Regions from separate parts of the Rhizobacter sp. P2_H3 genome, predicted to be linked through region 3. Evidence: predicted binding sites of a transcription regulator. Region 3 holds the regulator's gene; each other region holds the start of a gene.

Region 1 (6,039 bases), on a different contig from region 3:
GCGCGCAGCGCGTGCAGCTCCATGCGCTTGCCGAGCACGTGCGGCGGCCCGCCCGCCTGCATGCGGCGCAGGCCCGCCTCGTGCGCCGCGCGGTGGCGCTCGGGCACGATCACCTCGCTGACCGGCAGCCCGACCACGTCGGCGCGCCGGCGTCCGAAGATCGCCTCGGCCGACGGGTTGAACTCGACGATGCGGCCGTCGGCGTCGGTGGAGATCAGCGCGGCGAGCGCGTGGTCGACGATCGCCGACTTCAGCGCCTCGCTGGCGCGCAGCTGCTCCTGGCGCAGCGCGAGTTCCTCTTCGCCCTGGCGCAGGTCGGTGTGGTCGAGCCCGCAGACCACCACCGCCTGCACCGGCCCGCCGCCCGGCGTGTACGGCACCAGCACCTGCTCGCGGTAGCGGCGGCCCTGCTGCTGGTAGTGCACCCAGCCCTGCAGGTGCAGCGACTCGCCGGCGAACAGCCGCTCGAAGATCGGCACGAAGTTGCGGTAGACGCCGTCGTCGAGCACCTCGGACATGTGGTGGCCGATCACGCGCTCGGACGGCAGGCCCATGAAGCGCAGCGCCTCGAGGTTGGCGTACAGGTAGCGCCCGTCGCGGCCGACCACCGCGACGCGGGTGTTGATGTGCTCCAGCAGCACGCCCATCAGCACCGGGTCGAGCATCGGCAGCGACGGCGGCTCCGCCCCCCAGCGCGTCGTCGACCAACGCAGCTCACGCTGGTCAGAGCCGGCGTCGCCGTTCGAGCTCATGACAGCGGCGCCGCGAACCCCAGCACCACGCGCCGCGTCTGCGCCGACTTCTTCTCGATCTTCGTCACCACCACCGCGCCGATGTCGGCGGTGTTCGCGACATGCGTGCCGCCGCAGGGCTGCAGGTCGACCCCTTCGATCTCCAGCACCCGCACGCGCCCGAGGCCGCGCGGCGGCTGCACGCTCATGCTGCGCACCAGGCCGGGGTTGGCATCGAGCTCGGCCTCGCTGATCCAGCGGTGGCGCACCGGGTGCGCGCCGGCCACCAGGCGGGCGAGGCCGGCGGTCAGTGCCTCCTTGTCGAGCGGGTTGGTCATGTGGAAATCGAGCCGCGCCGAGTCGGCGGTGATCGAGCAGCCGTCGACCGGGTGCGGCACCAGCGCGCACAGCAGGTGGGTGGCCGTGTGGAAGCGCATGTGGCGCTCGCGGCGCGCCCGGTCGATGCGGGCGGTCACCGGCTGGCCGGGCGCCAGGGTGGCGAGCAGCGCCTCCTGGCCGGGCGCCGGCACATGGACGATCTCGCCCGGCGCCACGCCCTTGCGGGTGTCGGCGATCTGCAGCACGCGGCCGTCGGCCAGCCGCAGCTCGCCGCGGTCGCCGGCCTGCCCGCCGCCGAGCGGGTAGAACACGGTGCGGTCGAGCTGCACGCCGGTCTCGCCGAGGGCGGTGATGCGCGCCTCGCATTCGTCGAGCGCGGCGTCTTCGCGGAACAGTTCTTCAGTGGTCATCGCGTGCATCCTGGCCGTGGTCGTGGCGTCAAGCGGGGTCGGTGATGAAGCGGCGCAGCACGTCGAAGGCCTCGTTCGGCTTCTCGCGCCAGGCGCCGTGGCCGATGCCGGGGAACGACTGGAACTGCCGCCAGCGCGCAGGCAGCGCCGCGGCGATGTCCTGCGCATCTTCGAGCGGGCACACCGGGTCGAGTTCGCCGGCCAGCACCAGCACCGGACATTGCGCGGCGGCCAGTCCGGGCAGCAGGTTCATCTGCCGCTGCTCGCCGCGGATGAAGGCCTGCAGGATCTCGGGGGCGGTGAAGCGCCAGGGCGCGCTCTCGACGCGGCCGACCAGGCTCGGGTTGTACAGCGGCTTGCAGACGCGCTGGTAGACGGCGTTGTTCTCGTCGCTCGGATCGGCCCAGAAGCGCTCGGCCACGTCGCGCGCCTCGCGGCCGCCGAGCTGCTCGAACATCGCCAGCTTGCGCGGCATCGCKATGCTGCCGGCAGTGCTCGACAGGATCACCTTGGCGGCATGCGCCGGGTGGCGCGCGATGTAGCGTTGTGCGACGAAGCCGCCGAACGACTGGCCGAGCACGATCGGCTTGACGATGCCGAGCGCATCGCACAGCCGCACCACGTCGTCGGCCCAGGTGTCCAGCGTCCACTCCGACGGCGGGCGGCGGTCGCTCATGCCGTGGCCGCGGTGGTCGTAGTAGACGACCTGGGCCAGGTCGGCCAGGCGGGAGAACAGCGGCTTGAAGGCGACGTGGTCGAACCCCGGACCGCCGTGCAGCAGCACCAGGCTGGGCTTTTCCCGCACACCGTTGCCGTCGGGGACGTGGCCGGGGCCTTCGACGTCGACGAACAGCCTCACACCGGGCTCGATCTGGATGCGCACGCGCTGGCCTTCGTTGTTCAACCAGGGGCGATCTTGCCACGCCCGGCCGCGCGCGAAGGAAGGCTAGCCTCCGGCCAGCAGGCGCTGCCGTTTCTGGGTCTGGTCGATGTAGCGCTGCAACGCGCGCGACACGTCGCTGCTCGGGTTGACGATCTCGCAGCCGAGGCGCACGCCGCGCGAATCGGGGTTGATCGAGGTCACGTGCTGCAGGCGCAGCGCGACGTGCACCCGCGTGTCGACATCGAGGTCCATCTGCACGCCGTTGAGCACCACGCCGGCCGGCAGCGGCGGCACGTCGTCGGGCAGGAACAGCGCGCAGCCGCCGATGCTCACGTCGAGCACGCGCAGCGCGAGCGGCATCTCGTGGATGGCCGGGTGGCGCACGCGCGCCACCGGCGTGCTGCGCAGCAGCGGGCGCACGCGGAACCCGCTGCGGCGCTGGAAGCGGAACAGCTCGCGCGGCATCGCGCAGTTCAGCACCGCGTTGCGGCCGTTGTGCACCATCACCAGCCCGACCGCGTCGAACTGCAGCTTGATGCTGTCCAGGTAGGCGACCGCGACGGCGTCCGCCGACTCGACCAGCGCCTGCACCTGGTTGTTCTCGCCTTCGGCACTGAAGCTGATCAGGCCGCGCACCGGGTCGATCGACCACAGCGTGGTGGTGTAGTTGGCGCCGTCGCTGCCGTTCAGGTGGACGATCACGTTGCCGTCCTGCAGCCGCTTGAGCATCGCCAGCACCTCGGGCACGGCGGAGAGGCGGAAATCGTCCAGCCCGCCATGGGTGGCGGCCAGCACGTCCAGCGGCATCGGCATCGTGTCCAAATTCGGCTCCGGTCGGCGGGACGGCCCGCCGCGATCAGTGAACGTCAGCGAACGGCTCAGTGAACGGTCTTCGGCTTGCCGGCGAGGATCGCGTCCAGGTCTTCCAGCCACGGTTCGGCCAGGTGGCGGATCTCGGCATCATTGACCAGGATGCGCTGCATGATGCGCGATTTCAACTGGGCTTCCTCGGAATCCAGCGGGCGCTGCGCGGCGGCGTGCTTGAGCTGCGAGATCAGCACGGCGCAGGCGCCTTCGAGCTTGACCACGTGGTCCCAGTTGCCGACGCGGGCGGCTTCGAGCATGTCCTGGCTGGCGCGCTCGATGGCTTCGTAGTAGTTCAACAGGGCCTTGTTCATGGGGTGGTCTCCGTTGTCGTTCGACCGGTCGATCTGGAAATGCTTCATGGTGTGCGGGTCCTGGCTCAGGCGGCGGTCTTGATGTCGATCTCGGCCCAGGCGCTGCGCAGGGGCTCGATCAGTTGCACGCATTCGTCGAGGGCCGCCTCGTCGCTGTGCAGGTTGGCTTGCGTCAGGCGCAGGGCCATGTAGGCGTACAGGTCGTTCAGCTGGGCGGCGAGCGCGCCACCGTCCTTCAGGTTCAGGCCGGCCTTCAGGCCTTCATCGACGATGCGCACCGCGCGGCCGAGGGCACGGCCCTTCTCCTCGATCTTCTTGTTGCGGATGGCGCCACGCGCCTGGGCGATGCAATCGATCAGCCCGTCGAACAGCATGGCGATCAGCTGGTGCGGCGATGCGCCGTCGACCCCGGTGCCGACCTGCACTGCCTGGTAGGCATTGCTGCGGCCGCCGAAGGGCGATGCGGAGTAGTCGGAACCGAACATGTTCTTGGCCTTGTGCGTGACTGGATGCACTGTTTATCGGCCCGCCCCGCGCGGCCTTTAGGCCGCACAAGTGGGGTGAAACAGGGTCCATTTCTCCCTCAAGTGTGAAGGGATGTTGCGGGCACCTGCTCCAGTGAAAACACCGTCCGGACCGGGGTCTGACGGTGTTGCACGGATCGACCGGAGTGCGCCCCTGCGGGGCGCTCCTTCAGCCTGTGCTCTTGTTCCAGTTGGCGATCTGCTGCGTGATGTAGGTGCTGAGCGTGTTCAGCCCCGCCATCTTCGTGTCGAGCGCGGTGTACTGGGCGCGCAGGCGCTTCTCGGTGTTCGTCATCCGGTCAGTGATGTCGTCCTGCCGTTCCTGGTTGTCCTTCAGCGTGCTGTTCAGCCCGCTGGTGCGGGCCGCCAGCGAGCCGTCGGTGCCCAGCACCTGGTCGCCCAGCGCGCGCAGCTTCTGCGCGAAGCCGTCGTTGGCCGAGTCGGTCGCGTCGCTGTTGGCGAACGCCTTCTTCATCTCGCTCAGGTTGCCCAGTGCGCTGGTCAGCTTGGTGTCGTTGACCTTCAGCGTGCCGTCGGTCTGGATCTCCAGCCCGATCGACGACAGCGTCGGGAACGCGCTCGAGGCCGAGCCGGTGCCCGTCAGCATCGTGCGCAGCTGGCGCTGCAGCGACACCGCGGTGCTATCGCCCTGCAGCGTGCCGGCCGTCTTGGTCGAATCGTCGTACTTGGTCTGCGTCTTCAGCAGCGACGCCAGCCCGTTGTAGGCGGCCGTGAAGTTCGTGAGCGCGCTCTTGATCGAGGTGTTGTCCTGCGCGACGCTGACCTGTACGTCACCGGTGGTGACCTTCTGCAGGTTCATCGTCAGGCCCTGCACCACGTCGTTCAGCGTGTTGCTCGCCGAGGTGATGTCCAGGCCGTTGATCCTCGCCTGCGCATCGGCGGCGGTCTGGGTGCGCGTCATCGCGGCGCTGCCGTCGGTCGCGTCGTACGCGAAGGCCGAAGGGCCGGCGCCGCTCGCCGTCACCCGGAAGCCGTTGCCGACGCCGGTGGCCGTCGACGACAGCACCAGCCGGGCGCCGCTCGAATCGGTGACGATGGAGGCGGAGACACCGCCGCCCGCCGAATTGATCTTGTCGCGCACGTCGGCCAGCGTGTCGGTCGCGCTGATCGCGATGTTCATCGAGTTGATGGTCGCGCGGGCCTTGAAGCCCGGCTCGCCGATGTCCCAGCTGCCGACGTCGATGGTCAGTGCGCCTTCGCCGACGACGGTGCTGCTGGAAGCGAAGCTGGTGCTCGCCACCGACTGTGCGGCAGCCAGCTTCTGCACGCTGACGGCATAGTTGCCGGCTGCGGCGCTGGAGCCGCTGGACACGGTGACGGAGGAGGTGTCGGCGGAGGTGGCCGCCGTCGCGCCCCAGGTGGTGGAGCGCGTCAGCGCGAGCGCGGCGTCGCGGAAGGCCGACACCGAGGATTGAATGGAGCCGTAAGCGGAGATCTTGGTCTGGATCTTCGACGCTTCGGTCTGCAGTTGCGTGACGGGCAGCTTTTCGACCGTCATCAACTTCGTGATGATCGATTCGACGTCGAGGCCGCTGCCGATCCCCGCTGATGTAACTGATGCCATGACCGTGACCTTTCGGAAGAGTGGACGGCAAGCAGAGGAAGCCTCGCTGCCACTGTCCTAAAAGAAGGAAGGCTTCCCCCAAGGGGAATCCGATATCGCGTGTATCGGAGTCACAGCCGGCAACTTGAGCCCCCGGGTGCGAAATTTTTCACGCACCACGTCTCACTCGTCGTTCATCAGCCCTTCAGCAGCTGCAGCACCTGCTGCGGCAGCTGGTTGGCCTGGGCCACCATCGCGTTGCCGGCCTGCTGCAGGATCTGCGAGCGGCTCAGCGCGGCGGTTTCGGCCGCGAAGTCGGCGTCCATGATGCGGCTGCGGGCGGCAGACTGGTTCTCGACGTTGGTCTGCAGGTTCGAGATCACCGAATCGAAGCGCGACTGGCTCGCACC
Region 2 (6,039 bases), on a different contig from region 3:
CGCGGTGCCATGGCAGCGCGTTCCATCTCGGCGATGCTGATGTGTGGCTTGAGCATGAGAACGTTCTCGAGATCGCTTGTCAGCGAGAGCGCCTGCACCACCCGCACGAAGGTTTGCAGCGTGGTGTTGCCGTCGGATTCGAGCTTCTTGATCGCGCCGAGCGCGACGCCTGCACGCTGCGCCAGCTCCTGTTGGGTGACGCGCGACGCGAGGCGCTGGGTGCGCAGGCGACTGCCGAGCTCATGGACGAGTTCGTCTGGCGTGGCAAGCTTGATGTCGACCATCTGAAAAACTTAGTAGATATTTGAAAGTCTATTATTTAATAAATTACGATTTAATGGACATTTAAGTGTCTTCTATATTCTTCAACGAAGTGCAAACAACACTGTAGCCGGGTTCATTGGCCCGAAGGTCGATGCCGGGGCAACTCGGGACAAATGTCCCCTGTGCTCCATGCAGCAGCCCGTCGAAGACCCGGAGGCCCACCACCCTCGCCGACCGCCCCGCATGACCCCCTTCCCGAGTGAGATCACGCCGCAGCACCTGTGCCTCGACCGCCGCCAGGCGCTCGCGCTGACCGGTGCGGCGCTCGCAGGCCGCGTGGCAAGCGCCGCCGCCGCCGACGACATCACCCCGCGCGAAGCCGCGACCCGCCACAACAACTACTACGAGTTCTCGCCCGACAAGGCGGCCGTCTGGAAGCTCGCCGAAGACTTCCGCACGACACCATGGACCGTGATGGTCGACGGCGAGGTCGAACGCCCGCGCCGCTTCGACCTCGACGAGCTGCTGCGCCTCTTTCCGCAGGAAGATCGCATCTACCGGCTGCGCTGCGTCGAGGGCTGGTCGATGGTGGTGCCGTGGCGCGGCTTTCCGCTCGCGGCGCTGCTGAAACTGGTGGCACCGACCTCGCGCGCACGCCACGTGCAGCTCGTCTCGGTGCTGCGCCCGTCCGAGATGTACGGCCAGCGCCGCCCGATGCTCGACTGGCCCTACACCGAGGCCTTGCGCATCGACGAGGCCATGCACCCGCTGACGCTGGTGGCCACCGGCCTGTACGGCAACGCGCTGCCGCCGCAGAACGGCGCGCCGCTGCGGCTGGCGGTGCCGTGGAAGTACGGCTTCAAGAGCCCGAAGGCCATCACGCACATCCGGCTCGTGGAGGCGCCGCCCGCGACGACCTGGATGCAGGCCGCGCCGTCGGAGTACGGCTACTTCGGCAACGTGAACCCGGAGGTGCCGCACCCGCGCTGGTCGCAGCGCCGCGAGCTGCGGCTGGGCGAGCTCGCCAAGCGCCCCACCCTGCCCTTCAACGGGTACGCGGCCGAGGTCGCGTCGCTGTATGCCGGCATGGATCTCTCACGGCATTTCTAGGCTGCTGCCGCTGCTGTGCTTCGCACTCGGCACCTGGCCGGGCCTGCGCTGGGGCTTCGCGTTCATCGCCGGCACGCTCGGCCCCGATCCGATCGCCGCGCTGACGCACGCGAGCGGCTGGTGGGCCATGGGGCTGCTGCTGGCGACACTCGCGATCACGCCGCTGCGCCGCATGTCGGTGTGGCTGTCGCGCGCCGTCGCGCTGCACTGCGGGCGGCGCATCGGCGACTGGAACGCGCTGATCCGCCAACGCCGCCAGCTCGGGCTGTGGAGCTTCGGCTATGCGGTGGTGCACCTCGGTCTCTACCTGGGCTTCGATGCCGGCACGCTGCGCGCGTATGCGCAGGACCTGGCCGAGCGGCCGTTCATCGCGATCGGCTCGGCGGCGCTGCTGTTGCTGCTGCCGCTGGCGCTGACCTCCACTCAATGGGCGATCCGCCGGATGAAGCGCCACTGGGTGCGGCTGCACAAGCTGGTGCATGCAGCGGTCGCGCTCGCGGCGCTGCATGGCGTGCTGCAGGCGAAGGTGGGCCACGTGTCAGCGTGGGTCTTCGCCGGCATCGCCGCAGGGCTGCTCGCGTTCCGGCTGGCCGCGCACTTCTCTCGTGCGCGGACACAGCCGGAAGCGGTCACTGCACCGGCATCGGCTGACCGTACAGCGGCGAGCGCGGCCCCGGCAGCACGCCGTTGCGGCGCGGCGCCCCCAGCATGCGATCGTCGGCCACCCCGGCCCAGCGGTACGACTCGTCGGTGGCGTTGCTCATGACGTGCCGCACCAGCGCACCCACCAGCGCGCCGATCAGGCCGCCTTGCGACTGCTGCTGCTCCTCGGACGAGCTGGCCACCGCCGAGCCCTTCCACAGCAGCTCGCCGCTGCGCAGGTCGACGATGCGGGCCTCGACCTCGACGCGCGTCTCGCTGGCCAGCACCGTGTAGCTCGCACCGTACTTGCGCACCTTGATGTAGACCGCCGCGTCGGCACCGAAGAACTCGCGCAGCTTCTTCAGCGAGACCTCCTGGGCGTCGTGCGCGGTGTCCACGCCGTTCTGGCGGAAGGTCTCGTCGACCAGCGTGACCGGCAGCACGTAGTAGCCCGCTTCGGCCAACGGCCGGGTCGCCTGGCTCCAGACGGAGGCGGTCGCGCTGATCTCGGGCGACTCGTTGAGCGGCGGCAACACCAGCAGCGAGGCCGGTTTCGCGCGATTGAAGGCCGTGTAGTCGTAGGCCGGCGAGGTGGCACAGCCACCGAGCAGCGCGGCGCCGGCGACGGCAGCCCACAGGATGAGGGATCGAACGCGCGTCATGCCGGTTTCTCCGTCTTGGCCACGGGGCCGTCCAGGCGCTTGAGCAACTGGTCCATGTAGGGCGCCGATTCCGGGAACGCGAGCTTCTCGGCCTGCCAGAGCTGGCGCGCCTCGCCCGGGTCGCCGATCGACAGCTTCAGCATGCCCAGGTGGGCCCGCAGGCCGGGCGGCAACGCGGCATTCTGCGCACGCGCCTTCACGACGTGCTCCTCCAGCGCGGCGATCTGCTCCTGCGCGCCGGCGCCGCCGCGCTGCAGCGCGTCGTACTGCTGGCGCGGGAACGACTCCCACAGGTACAACGGCGGGCGCGGCTTCGCGCAGCCGGCCAGCAGCGCCAGCGCACAGGCGGCGACAAGGAAGCGCCCTGTCACTTGGCTGTCTCCTTGCCCCACTGACCACTGTCCTTCGCGGTGACGAGGTCGTCGACCGCCTGGCGCATCGCAAGATCGAGCACCTTGCCGTTCAGCGTCGCGTCGTAGCTGGCGGTGCCGCCGAAGCCGAGCACCTCGCGGTTCGACAGCTCGTACTCGCCGGCACCGCGCGCCGAGTAGACGACCTCGGCGGTCAGGCTGTTGACGATGTTCAGCGTGATCTTCGCGTAGGCGATCTGCGTCTTGCCGCGGCCGAACAGGCCGAACAGCTGGTGGTCGCCGACCTCCTTGCGGCCGAACTCGGAGATGTCGCCGGTCACCACGTACGAGGCGCCGCGCAGCTTCTGCGCCGTGCCCTGCAACTTGGCCTCCTGGCTGGTCTCGGACATGTTGTCGCGGTCGAGCACCGAGAAGCGCTGCGACTGCTGCAGGTGCGCGATCAGCGTGGTCTTGGCCTGGCTGCCGAGGCGGTCGACACCATCGGAGAACACGCCGCGCATGAAGGTGGAGCGGTTGTCGAACTTGCCGACCGAGACCGGCAGGCGCGTGCCGTTGAACGGCGCGGCGGCCGCCTGCACCTTGGCGACCTCCAGCGTGCGGGAGCTTTCGGTGGCGCAACCGGCGATGAACAAGGCGCATGCAGCCGCGAGAACGGCTGTCGGACGTTGGAACATGGGAATCCTCTGGAAGGGATGAAGCAGGTAGAAAAGCCGTGAATTATCTGACGCGCCATTGAGCGCCCCCCGGCACATCGGCACGGTGAACGACAAAAAGATTGGGGATGCTTTCAGCCCTCTGCCATGCTGCCGATAACTCCTCCCATGGCCGATACCGCTTTCCTCGCCGCCAAGGTGCTCCTGCTCGAACACGATCCGAAGCACTATCCCGAACTGCTCAAGTTCTGCGAGACGCTCGGGATCATCACCGTGCCGCGCGCCGCGGCCGACGCGATGGACGCGCTGGCCCAGCACAAGGACCTGGCCGGCGTGCTGCTGGCCGAAGACCTGCCCTGCGACGGGCCGGACAGCCTGAAGCTCGCCCAGGCCCTGCACCGCCAGCGCCCGGAGCTGCCGATCTTCCTGCGCCGCACCAGCACGCGAGCCCTGACCGACGACGAGTCGCGCTGCATCACGCACCCGTGGACCAGCGGCCAGCTCGATGAGCTGCGCGCCCACATCGAGCGCAGCCTGTTCGGCCTGCGCTACCCGATGGCGCTGGTGCACGGCATCGTCGAGCTGACCTGCAAGGCCATCCGCTCGATGTTCCCGAACGCGACGGTGGAGGCCGGGGCGCCCTACGTGGTGCACGACCGCATCATCTACGGCCAGGTGTCGACGCTGATCGCGCTGGAGAGCACCTGGTGCCGCGGCTACATGATGCTGCAGACCGAGGAAGGCGCGCTGCGCCAGGGCATGGCCCAGGGCATGGGTTTCGAGGGCGTCGGCGGCGACCTGGGCTTTCGCGAGCTGAACAACCTGATCGCCGYGACCACGAACCTGATCTGGGGTGCGTTCAAGAACCACTACATCCCGCCCGAGGCGTTCCCGACGCAGCAGACGCAGGTGCCGATCGTGATCAACCACGAGCAGAAGTACATCTCGTTCGGCTCGCAGGATCCGCAGCTGTGCATCCGCTACCAGCTCGCGGACCCGAACCACCCGCGCCAGCGTTCGCTGACCATCGTGCAGCGCTTCATCTTCAACCTGCTGTTCCGTCCCGAGGCCTTCGTCGAGTTCTCGAATCCGGCATCCACCGACAACACCGGCGAGCTGGAATTCTTCTGAAGAGAAAAACTGAATGGCCCAGATCCTGGTCGTCGACGACTCCCAGACGATGCGCGAGATCGTCTGCAGCTTCCTGAAGCAGAACGGCTTCGACGTGGCCCAGGCCAACGACGGGCGCGACGGCCTGCGCCAGCTGGCGCTCGACCCGGCCATCAAGCTGGTGGTGAGCGACATCAACATGCCGAACATGGACGGCCTGACGATGGCCGAGAAGATCCGCACCGAGCTCGGGAACGCGGCGGTGCGCATCGTGATGCTGACCACCGAGGACAACGCCGAGATGCGCGAGCGCGGCAAGGCGATCGGCGTCACCGGCTGGATCGTCAAGCCGTTCCGCGGCGAGGCGGTGCTGGGGCCGTTCCGCAAGTTGTGCGGGCTGTGAGGCCAGAGGGCTGACACGAAAGTGCAAGACACGCGGGCGAACATCGCGCAAGTCAAGAGGGGAACTTCGGGCTTCTGAACTTTTCCGCACGAGCGTACTTTTCGGGCCTCGCGAGATCGGTTTCATGCAGGTCTCGACAACACAGGGAGACAACCCAATGCGACACCTCACGCGGCTGTGCCTGGCCGGGATCGGCGCCGTGCTCGTCGGCCTGACGACGGCGGCCCTGGCGACCAACTACTCGCTGTGGATCAATGGCCGCACCGGCGGCGGGATCCTCGGCAACTATGCCGACTTCACCTACTGGGGGCCGGCGACCGTCGAGGCCGGCGTCAACAAGAAATCGGTCAACTGGGACGGCTACAACCACGTCTCCGACCAGAACTACCTGGTGCGCAACGCGCTCGACTGCTACTGCACCGGGCCGAACTGGTGCTACGTCGCGGCGCACAGCGCGGGCGACCTGATGATCGGCTACGCGCTCTCGCTGTACGGCGGCACGGCGCGCTACAAGAAAACCGCGATCGCGAGCTCGACCGGCGAATGCGGCAACAGCGACGGCACGACCCAGGTCGGCTGGAACATCAAGTGGGTCGACATCGCCGCCGGCGCCGGGGGCGGCAGCGAACTGGCCGACGCCGGCGACTGGGCCGTCTCGGAGCCGCTGGTGTCCGACCTGAAGACCGCCACCGCCCGCGCGCTGTACGACCACAGCAACACCCGCGCGACCTGGTTCTACATGTACGCCGGCGCCAAGGGCACGCTGTACTCCTTCGTGCTGCCGGGGCAGGACGACGAGGTCGTCGCCTATCACTCGAGCGGCG
Region 3 (6,039 bases):
CAGCGCCTGGCCGAACGGCAGGCGATGCACCCGGCGCCGGTGCAGCACGCGCCGATGCAGGCCGTCGGCGGCCGCAGCGCCACGCTGCGCGAGCCGCCGGTGCTGCGCGAAGAAATCCGCGTGCAGCAACAGCAGGCCGCCGCCGCTCAAGCGCAGGCTCAGGCCCACGCGCAGGCCTTGGCCGATGCACGTGCCCAGGCCCATGCCCAGCAACACACGCCCGCCCCGGTGCCCGCCGCACCGGTCGTCTCGCTCGCCGATGCACGCTCCACCGTCAACGCCTCGGCCCGCCGCGACCAGCAGGACATGATGAACGAGCTGCGCTCGATGAAGGGCCTGATCGAGGAGCGCTTCGGTGCCCTGGCCTTCATGGAGAAGCTGCAGCGCCAGCCCGCCCAGGCGATGCTGATCCAGAAGCTGCTCGACAGCGGCTTCTCGCCGGCGCTGATCCGCAAGCTGGCCGAGAGCCTGCCGAACGACGTCAGCGACGAGACCTCGTGGGCCGCCAACATCCTCGAGCGCAACCTGATCACCGGCGAGAACGACGCCGCGCTCGAAGACCAGGGCGGCGTCTACGCGCTGATCGGCTCCACCGGCGTCGGCAAGACGACCAGCGCCGCCAAGATCGCCGCCGCCTTCGCCACCAAGCACGGCGCCGCCAACCTCGGCCTGATCACGCTCGACGCCTACCGCGTAGGCGCCCACGAACAACTGCGCGCCTATGGCCGCATCCTCGGCGTGCCGGTGCACACCGCCCACGACCGCGCCTCGCTCGAAGACCTGCTGGAACTGCTGGCGGCCAAGAAGATGGTGCTGATCGACACCGCCGGCATGGCGCAGCGCGACAGCCGCACCCGCGAACTGCTCGACATGCTGGCCCACCGCTCGATCCAGAAGCTGCTGGTCGTCAACGCCGCCGCGCAGGGCGAGACCATCGAGGACGTGATGGTTTCGTACCGCGCCGCCGCCTGCAAGGGCATCGTGCTGTCCAAGCTCGACGAAGCCGTCAAGCTGGCCCCGGCGCTCGACGCGCTGATCCGCCACAAGCTGAAGGTGGTCGGCGTCGCCAACGGCCAGCGCGTCCCCGAAGACTGGCACCGCCTGTCGGCCCACGCGCTGGTGCATCGCGCGCTGCGCGCCAACACCGGCACCGCCTACCGCATGGATGCCGACGACGTGAACCTGATCTTCACGGCGCGCCAGCCGGCGCTGCGCACCCGCGGATCGCTGCACGCCTGATCGCTCGCCCGATCCCACAAGAACAGCCCCCTCGACTCGTCCTCAGCGCCCCATGCACGACGCCTACGACTCCTCGTTCCCGCAAGACCAGGCCCACGGCCTGCGCCAGCTGTTCGGCCAGACGCGCGTGCGTTTCGTGCCGGTGGTGGCCAACCCGAACATGGCGTTCGGCGGCGTGATGCTGGAGCGCCTGTGCACCGCCTTCGGCGAGCTGGGCGCGCATGTGCTGGTGATCGACGCCTCCGACCGCGCGCCGGCCCCGGCCGAGCTGACGGCCGTCGGCCTGACCGGCTGCGTCGAGGCGCTGTCGCACCAGGTGTCGTACCTGGCCGCGCGCGGCCTGCCGATCCGCTATGTGGACGCGCACGGCAGCACCGCCAACTTCCTGCATGCCGCTGCCGATGCCGCGCCGCATGCCGACGTGGTGCTGGTGCATGCCACCGAGACCGACCTGTGCCGTTTGTTCATGCGCAGCGAGGCCCGCCCGCTGCTGCTGGCCGACGACCGCCCGAGCAGCGTGACCCACGCCTACGCCGCGATGAAGCTGCTGACGCAGCGCGCCGGCCTGATGGTGCACGACCTGCTGCTCGGCGCCGCCCCCCATTCGCCGCGCGCTGAACGCATCGCGCAGCAGATCGCCTCGTGTGCCGATGGCTTCCTGGGCGCCGTGCTGCGCGACTGGATGCACGTCGACCCGGCGTCCGATGTCAACGATCCGCCCACGCCAGCCCTGCGCCGCTGGGCCCGTGATGTGCTGCAGCCTGCCGCCTCTGTCGAAACCGCGTACGCCACCGCCTTCCCGGCGTACCGCGATTTCCCGCAGCAGGCCCTGAACTGAATTTCCCCGGAGCTGACCCCATGTATACCGCCAAAGGCCAACTCGACGTCAACACGATGCTCAAGCAGTACAGCCCGCTGGTGCGCCGCCTCGCGCACCAGATGATCGCGAAGCTGCCTGCCAACGTCGAGATCGACGACCTGATCCAGGTCGGCATGATCGGCCTGACGGACGCGCTGAGCCGCTTCGACGCAGCCCAGGGCGTGCAGTTCGAGACCTTCGCGACGCAGCGCATCCGCGGCGCGATGCTCGACGAGCTGCGCGGCAACGACTACCTGTCGCGCGGCACGCGCAAGCAGCAGCGCACCATCGAATCGGCGGTGCACAAGCTCGAGCAGAAGCTCGGCCGCGCGCCCGCCGAGAGCGAGATCGCCCGCGAGATGGGCGTCACGCTGCCCGAATACCAGGAACTGCTTGGCAAGGTGCGCGGCACCCAGCTGGTTTACCTGGAGGACATGTCGGGCGACGATGGCGACAATGACTACCTCGACCGGCACGTCGCCGACGAAGGGGTCAACCCGCTCGCGCAGCTGCAGGACCAGCGCATGCGCCAGGCCCTGGTCGACGGCATCAAGACGCTGCCGGAGCGCGAGCAGTACGTGATGAGCATGTACTACGAGCACGACATGAACCTGAAGGAAATCGCGGCCGTGCTGAAGGTGACCGAATCGCGTGTCTGCCAGCTGCACAGCCAGTCCATCGCCCGCTTGCGCGTCAAGCTGCGCGAGTGGTGAACAGAGAAATCGAGACGACATGTTTGCAATGTTCCGCAAGGGCCGCGAGCTGCAGCCGGTCGAGCCCGTGGTGAGCGCCATGAGCGCGGCCGCCGAGCCCGACCTGCGCGCCGCGGTGCAGTCGATCGGCAAGCAGGCGTCCAGCGTCGGCCGCGACGCCGCCGAGGTGCGCGGCCTGCTCGACGACGCGAGCAAGGTGTCGGCGCGCCAGGCGCAGGCCGTGCTCGCGCTGGCCGGCCAGCTCGGTGAAGTGACACGGGCGCAGCAGGCGATCGGCGACGTGACGGCCGGCAGCCTCGAGGCCGTCGGACGAGCGCGCGACGCGGTCGAGGCGGTCGGCACCGAGGTGTCGGGCATCGTCGACACGCTGCGCGAGGTGGCCGCGGCCGCCAGCGAGATCACGCAGATCGCGCTGCAGACGCGGCTGGTGGCATTCAACGCCTCGGTCGAGGCCAAGCGCGCCGGCGAGGCCGGTCGCGGCTTCGGCGTGGTGGCCGATGCGGTGAAGGACCTGGCCTCGAAGGTCGAGGGGTCGTCGAAGGCGATCATGAGCACCGTGGGCGTGCTCGACACCCGCATCGAGGCCTTGTCGCGCGAGATCCAGGTCAAGCCGGGCGAAGTCCGGCAGGGCGGGTTCCACAAGGCGCTGGCCGATGTCGAGGCCGGTGTCGCGAGCATCACCGCCGCGGCCACGCAAAGCCGCGAGATCTGCGGCGGCGTCAACGTGCAGATGGGGGCGATGCAGTCGGAGATCCAGCAGACCACCGCCGCGCTCGACAGCGCGATGCGCCGCAGCGAGGCCTTCCTGAAGGTCTCGGAGCACCTGATCGAGCTGGTCGCCGAATGCGGCATCGAGACCGAGGACACGCCGTTCATCCAGGCCGCGATGGAAGCGGCCGCGCAGATCGGCAAGCTGCTCGAGGATTCGCTGCGCACCAAGACCATTTCGCCGGCAGCCCTGTTCGACGAGAACTACCGGCCGCTGCCGGGCACGAACCCGGCGCAGCACGCCACGCAGTTCATCGAGCTGGCCGACCGGCTGTTCCCGCAGGTGCAGGAGCGCGTGCTGACGCTGAGCCCGAAGGTGGTGTTCTGCATCGCGGTCGACCGCAACGGCTACGTGGCGACGCACAACAAGAAGTACTGCAACCCGCAGCGCGGCGACCTGGCCTGGGACACGGCCAACAGCCGCTACCGCCGCATCTTCAACGACCGCACCGGGCTCGCTTCGGCGCGCAACCAGCGCCCGTTCCTGCTGCAGACCTACCGCCGCGACATGGGCGGTGGCCAGTTCGTGCTGCTGAAGGAAGCCGCCGCACCGATCACGGTGCAGGGCCGGCACTGGGGCGGCATGCGGCTCGCGTTCAACTTCTGACGCCGGGGCCGGGGTGATCTGGCCGCTGCCCGCGCTGCTGGCCTGGGCTGCGGCCTGGGGGCTCTTCTTCGGATTGCAGCGTGCTGCCGTGCCGCTCGGCATCGCGCTGCTGCTGGCCACCGCGCTCGGCGGCGTGCTGGCGCTGCTGCCGATCGTGGCTGGTACGCGCTGGCGGCGCGTCTTCGTGGCACTCGGCTTTCCCCTCTCGCTGCTGGCCTCCGGCCTCGCCGGTGCGCTGCCTGCCTGGGCCTGGCTGCTGCCGATGGGCGCGCTGCTGGCCCTCTATCCCGTCCATGCCTGGCGCGATGCGCCGGTGTTCCCGACGCCGCGCGGTGCATTGCGCGGCCTGCCGTCGCTCATGCCGCTGCCGGACGGCGCACGCGTGCTCGACGCCGGCTGCGGGCTGGGCGACGGTCTGCGCGAGTTGCACGTGGCGTATCCGGGGGCGGTGCTCGACGGCATCGAGTGGAGCTGGCCGGTGCGGCTGCTGTGCGGGCTGCGTTGTCGGCTGCAGCGCATCCCGGCGCGCGTGACGCGTGGCGACATCTGGCAGGCCGACTGGTCGGCGTACGACGGGGTCTACCTGTTCCAGCGGCCGGAGAGCATGCCGCGCGCGGTCGCGAAGGCGCGGCAGGAGCTGCGCGCCGGCGCATGGATGGCAAGTCTGGAATTCGAGGCGCAGGAACTGCGCCCGGTGGCTCGGCACCTCTGCCCGGATGGCCGGCCGGTGTGGCTTTATAGAGCGCCGTTCAGGCCGCGCTGATCAAGCAACGCCCCAGGATCCGGCTTTGCCGGGCCGAGGGGTGGCGCCCCTTGGGGGCAGGAGCGAAGCGACTGGGGGGCTCCATTCAAGCTTGAATGGAGCCGCGGCTGCCGCGTTCGGCGGGGCCGATCGCCGAGTAGACCGCCGCCGGCCGCTCGCGCGGCATCAGCACGTCGATCGCGCGATCGAGTGCGGCGGTGGCGCGCGCCAGCGATTCGCGCTGTGCCGCCACCAGGCCGCCGGCCAGCGCCAGGCGCTCGCGCAACGGGGTCGGCACCGGGCCGCTGCGGGCGGCGCGGGAGAAGTGGTCGACCGCACGCGCCAGCGAGCGGTGCAGTTCGGTCGCGTGCAGGTCGATCGCCGCGCTGTCGCGCGTGCGCAGTGCCTCGCCCAGCGAGGCGAGTTGCGTCTCGACCGCGCCGAGGGTCGCCTCGAGTTCGGGCGAGGTTTCGTACGCGGGAATCACCGGCTGCTGCATGACGATCAATGACCCAGGACTTCGCGGGCGTTGGAAATCAACTTGTCGGCGATGGCTTCCGGGTTGACCTTGAACGAGCCGTTCTCGATCGCGTCGGAGATGCGCTTGACCTTGTCGGCGTCGAAGTCGGCGCTGGCCGAACTCGTGCCGGTCAGCGACGAGGCCGCGCTCGACAGCGAGACGGTGGTGCTGGCTTCGGGTGCCGCGGCGCCGACGGCCTGGGTGGCCTGCTCGGCGGGCTTGGCGGCAGCCCCTTGTTTCTGCGTGGCGCCACCGACCGCCTGGGTCGGCGCGGCTGCTTCTGCTTGATGGCCGATCTTGATGCTCATGAAGGACTCCTTGGGTCGGGACAGAGGCCCCGGCCTTTCAACATGCACGGTGTATCGGCCCGCCCGGTGGCGACTTGAGGGGTTTCACCCGAATTGTTGTGCCTGGAACAGTTTTTCACAATGCGAGTTCCAACTGGTGTTCCGCCACCGCGACGCCGGTCACGAGACGGCCGCTTTCGGTGCGCACGCGCGCCGGCTGGCCCTCGATGCCGGCGGTCAGCGCCTCGCCCGAGCCGGCCACCGCGTAGCCGTCACCGACGGCCCGGATGCGCACGGTGTCGCC

What was found. Region 3 encodes FliA, which starts transcription of late flagellar genes. Its sites were predicted from a motif close to CTAAAGTTTNNNNNNNNNNNGCCGNTA; they were not measured.
Region 1: a site for FliA is predicted at 4,061-4,087, ahead of fliS (flagellar export chaperone FliS). Genes of this name have one in related genera too.
Region 2: a site for FliA is predicted at 3,835-3,861, ahead of AC1D1T_RS19935 (chemotaxis protein CheX). Genes of this name have one in related genera too.

The regions. Positions count from the first base shown of each region.
Region 1 covers NZ_JBFUFQ010000030.1:27,703-33,741, forward strand. The annotation lists gene AC1D1T_RS08655 (hybrid sensor histidine kinase/response regulator) at 1-752, opposite strand, end outside; gene AC1D1T_RS08660 (alanyl-tRNA editing protein) at 749-1,480, opposite strand; gene AC1D1T_RS08665 (alpha/beta fold hydrolase) at 1,509-2,384, opposite strand; gene AC1D1T_RS08670 (flagellar brake protein) at 2,427-3,176, opposite strand; gene AC1D1T_RS08675 (flagellar protein FliT) at 3,242-3,541, opposite strand; gene fliS (flagellar export chaperone FliS) at 3,607-4,026, opposite strand; gene fliD (flagellar filament capping protein FliD) at 4,235-5,650, opposite strand; gene AC1D1T_RS08690 (flagellin N-terminal helical domain-containing protein) at 5,827-6,039, opposite strand, start outside.
Region 2 covers NZ_JBFUFQ010000118.1:234-6,272, forward strand. The annotation lists gene AC1D1T_RS19905 (helix-turn-helix domain-containing protein) at 1-284, opposite strand, end outside; gene msrP (protein-methionine-sulfoxide reductase catalytic subunit MsrP) at 508-1,374, shown strand; partial or broken gene AC1D1T_RS19915 (protein-methionine-sulfoxide reductase heme-binding subunit MsrQ) at 1,343-1,861, shown strand; gene AC1D1T_RS19920 (DUF799 domain-containing protein) at 2,004-2,678, opposite strand; gene AC1D1T_RS19925 (DUF4810 domain-containing protein) at 2,675-3,049, opposite strand; gene AC1D1T_RS19930 (CsgG/HfaB family protein) at 3,046-3,723, opposite strand; gene AC1D1T_RS19935 (chemotaxis protein CheX) at 3,871-4,833, shown strand; gene AC1D1T_RS19940 (response regulator) at 4,847-5,215, shown strand; gene AC1D1T_RS19945 (hypothetical protein) at 5,373-6,039, shown strand, end outside.
Region 3 covers NZ_JBFUFQ010000085.1:16,997-23,035, reverse strand. The annotation lists partial or broken gene flhF (flagellar biosynthesis GTPase FlhF) at 1-1,239, shown strand, start outside; gene AC1D1T_RS16965 (hypothetical protein) at 1,292-2,077, shown strand; gene AC1D1T_RS16960 (RNA polymerase sigma factor FliA) at 2,098-2,811, shown strand; gene AC1D1T_RS16955 (methyl-accepting chemotaxis protein) at 2,831-4,186, shown strand; gene AC1D1T_RS16950 (class I SAM-dependent methyltransferase) at 4,200-4,949, shown strand; gene AC1D1T_RS16945 (hypothetical protein) at 5,035-5,427, opposite strand; gene flgM (flagellar biosynthesis anti-sigma factor FlgM) at 5,433-5,756, opposite strand; gene flgA (flagellar basal body P-ring formation chaperone FlgA) at 5,872-6,039, opposite strand, start outside.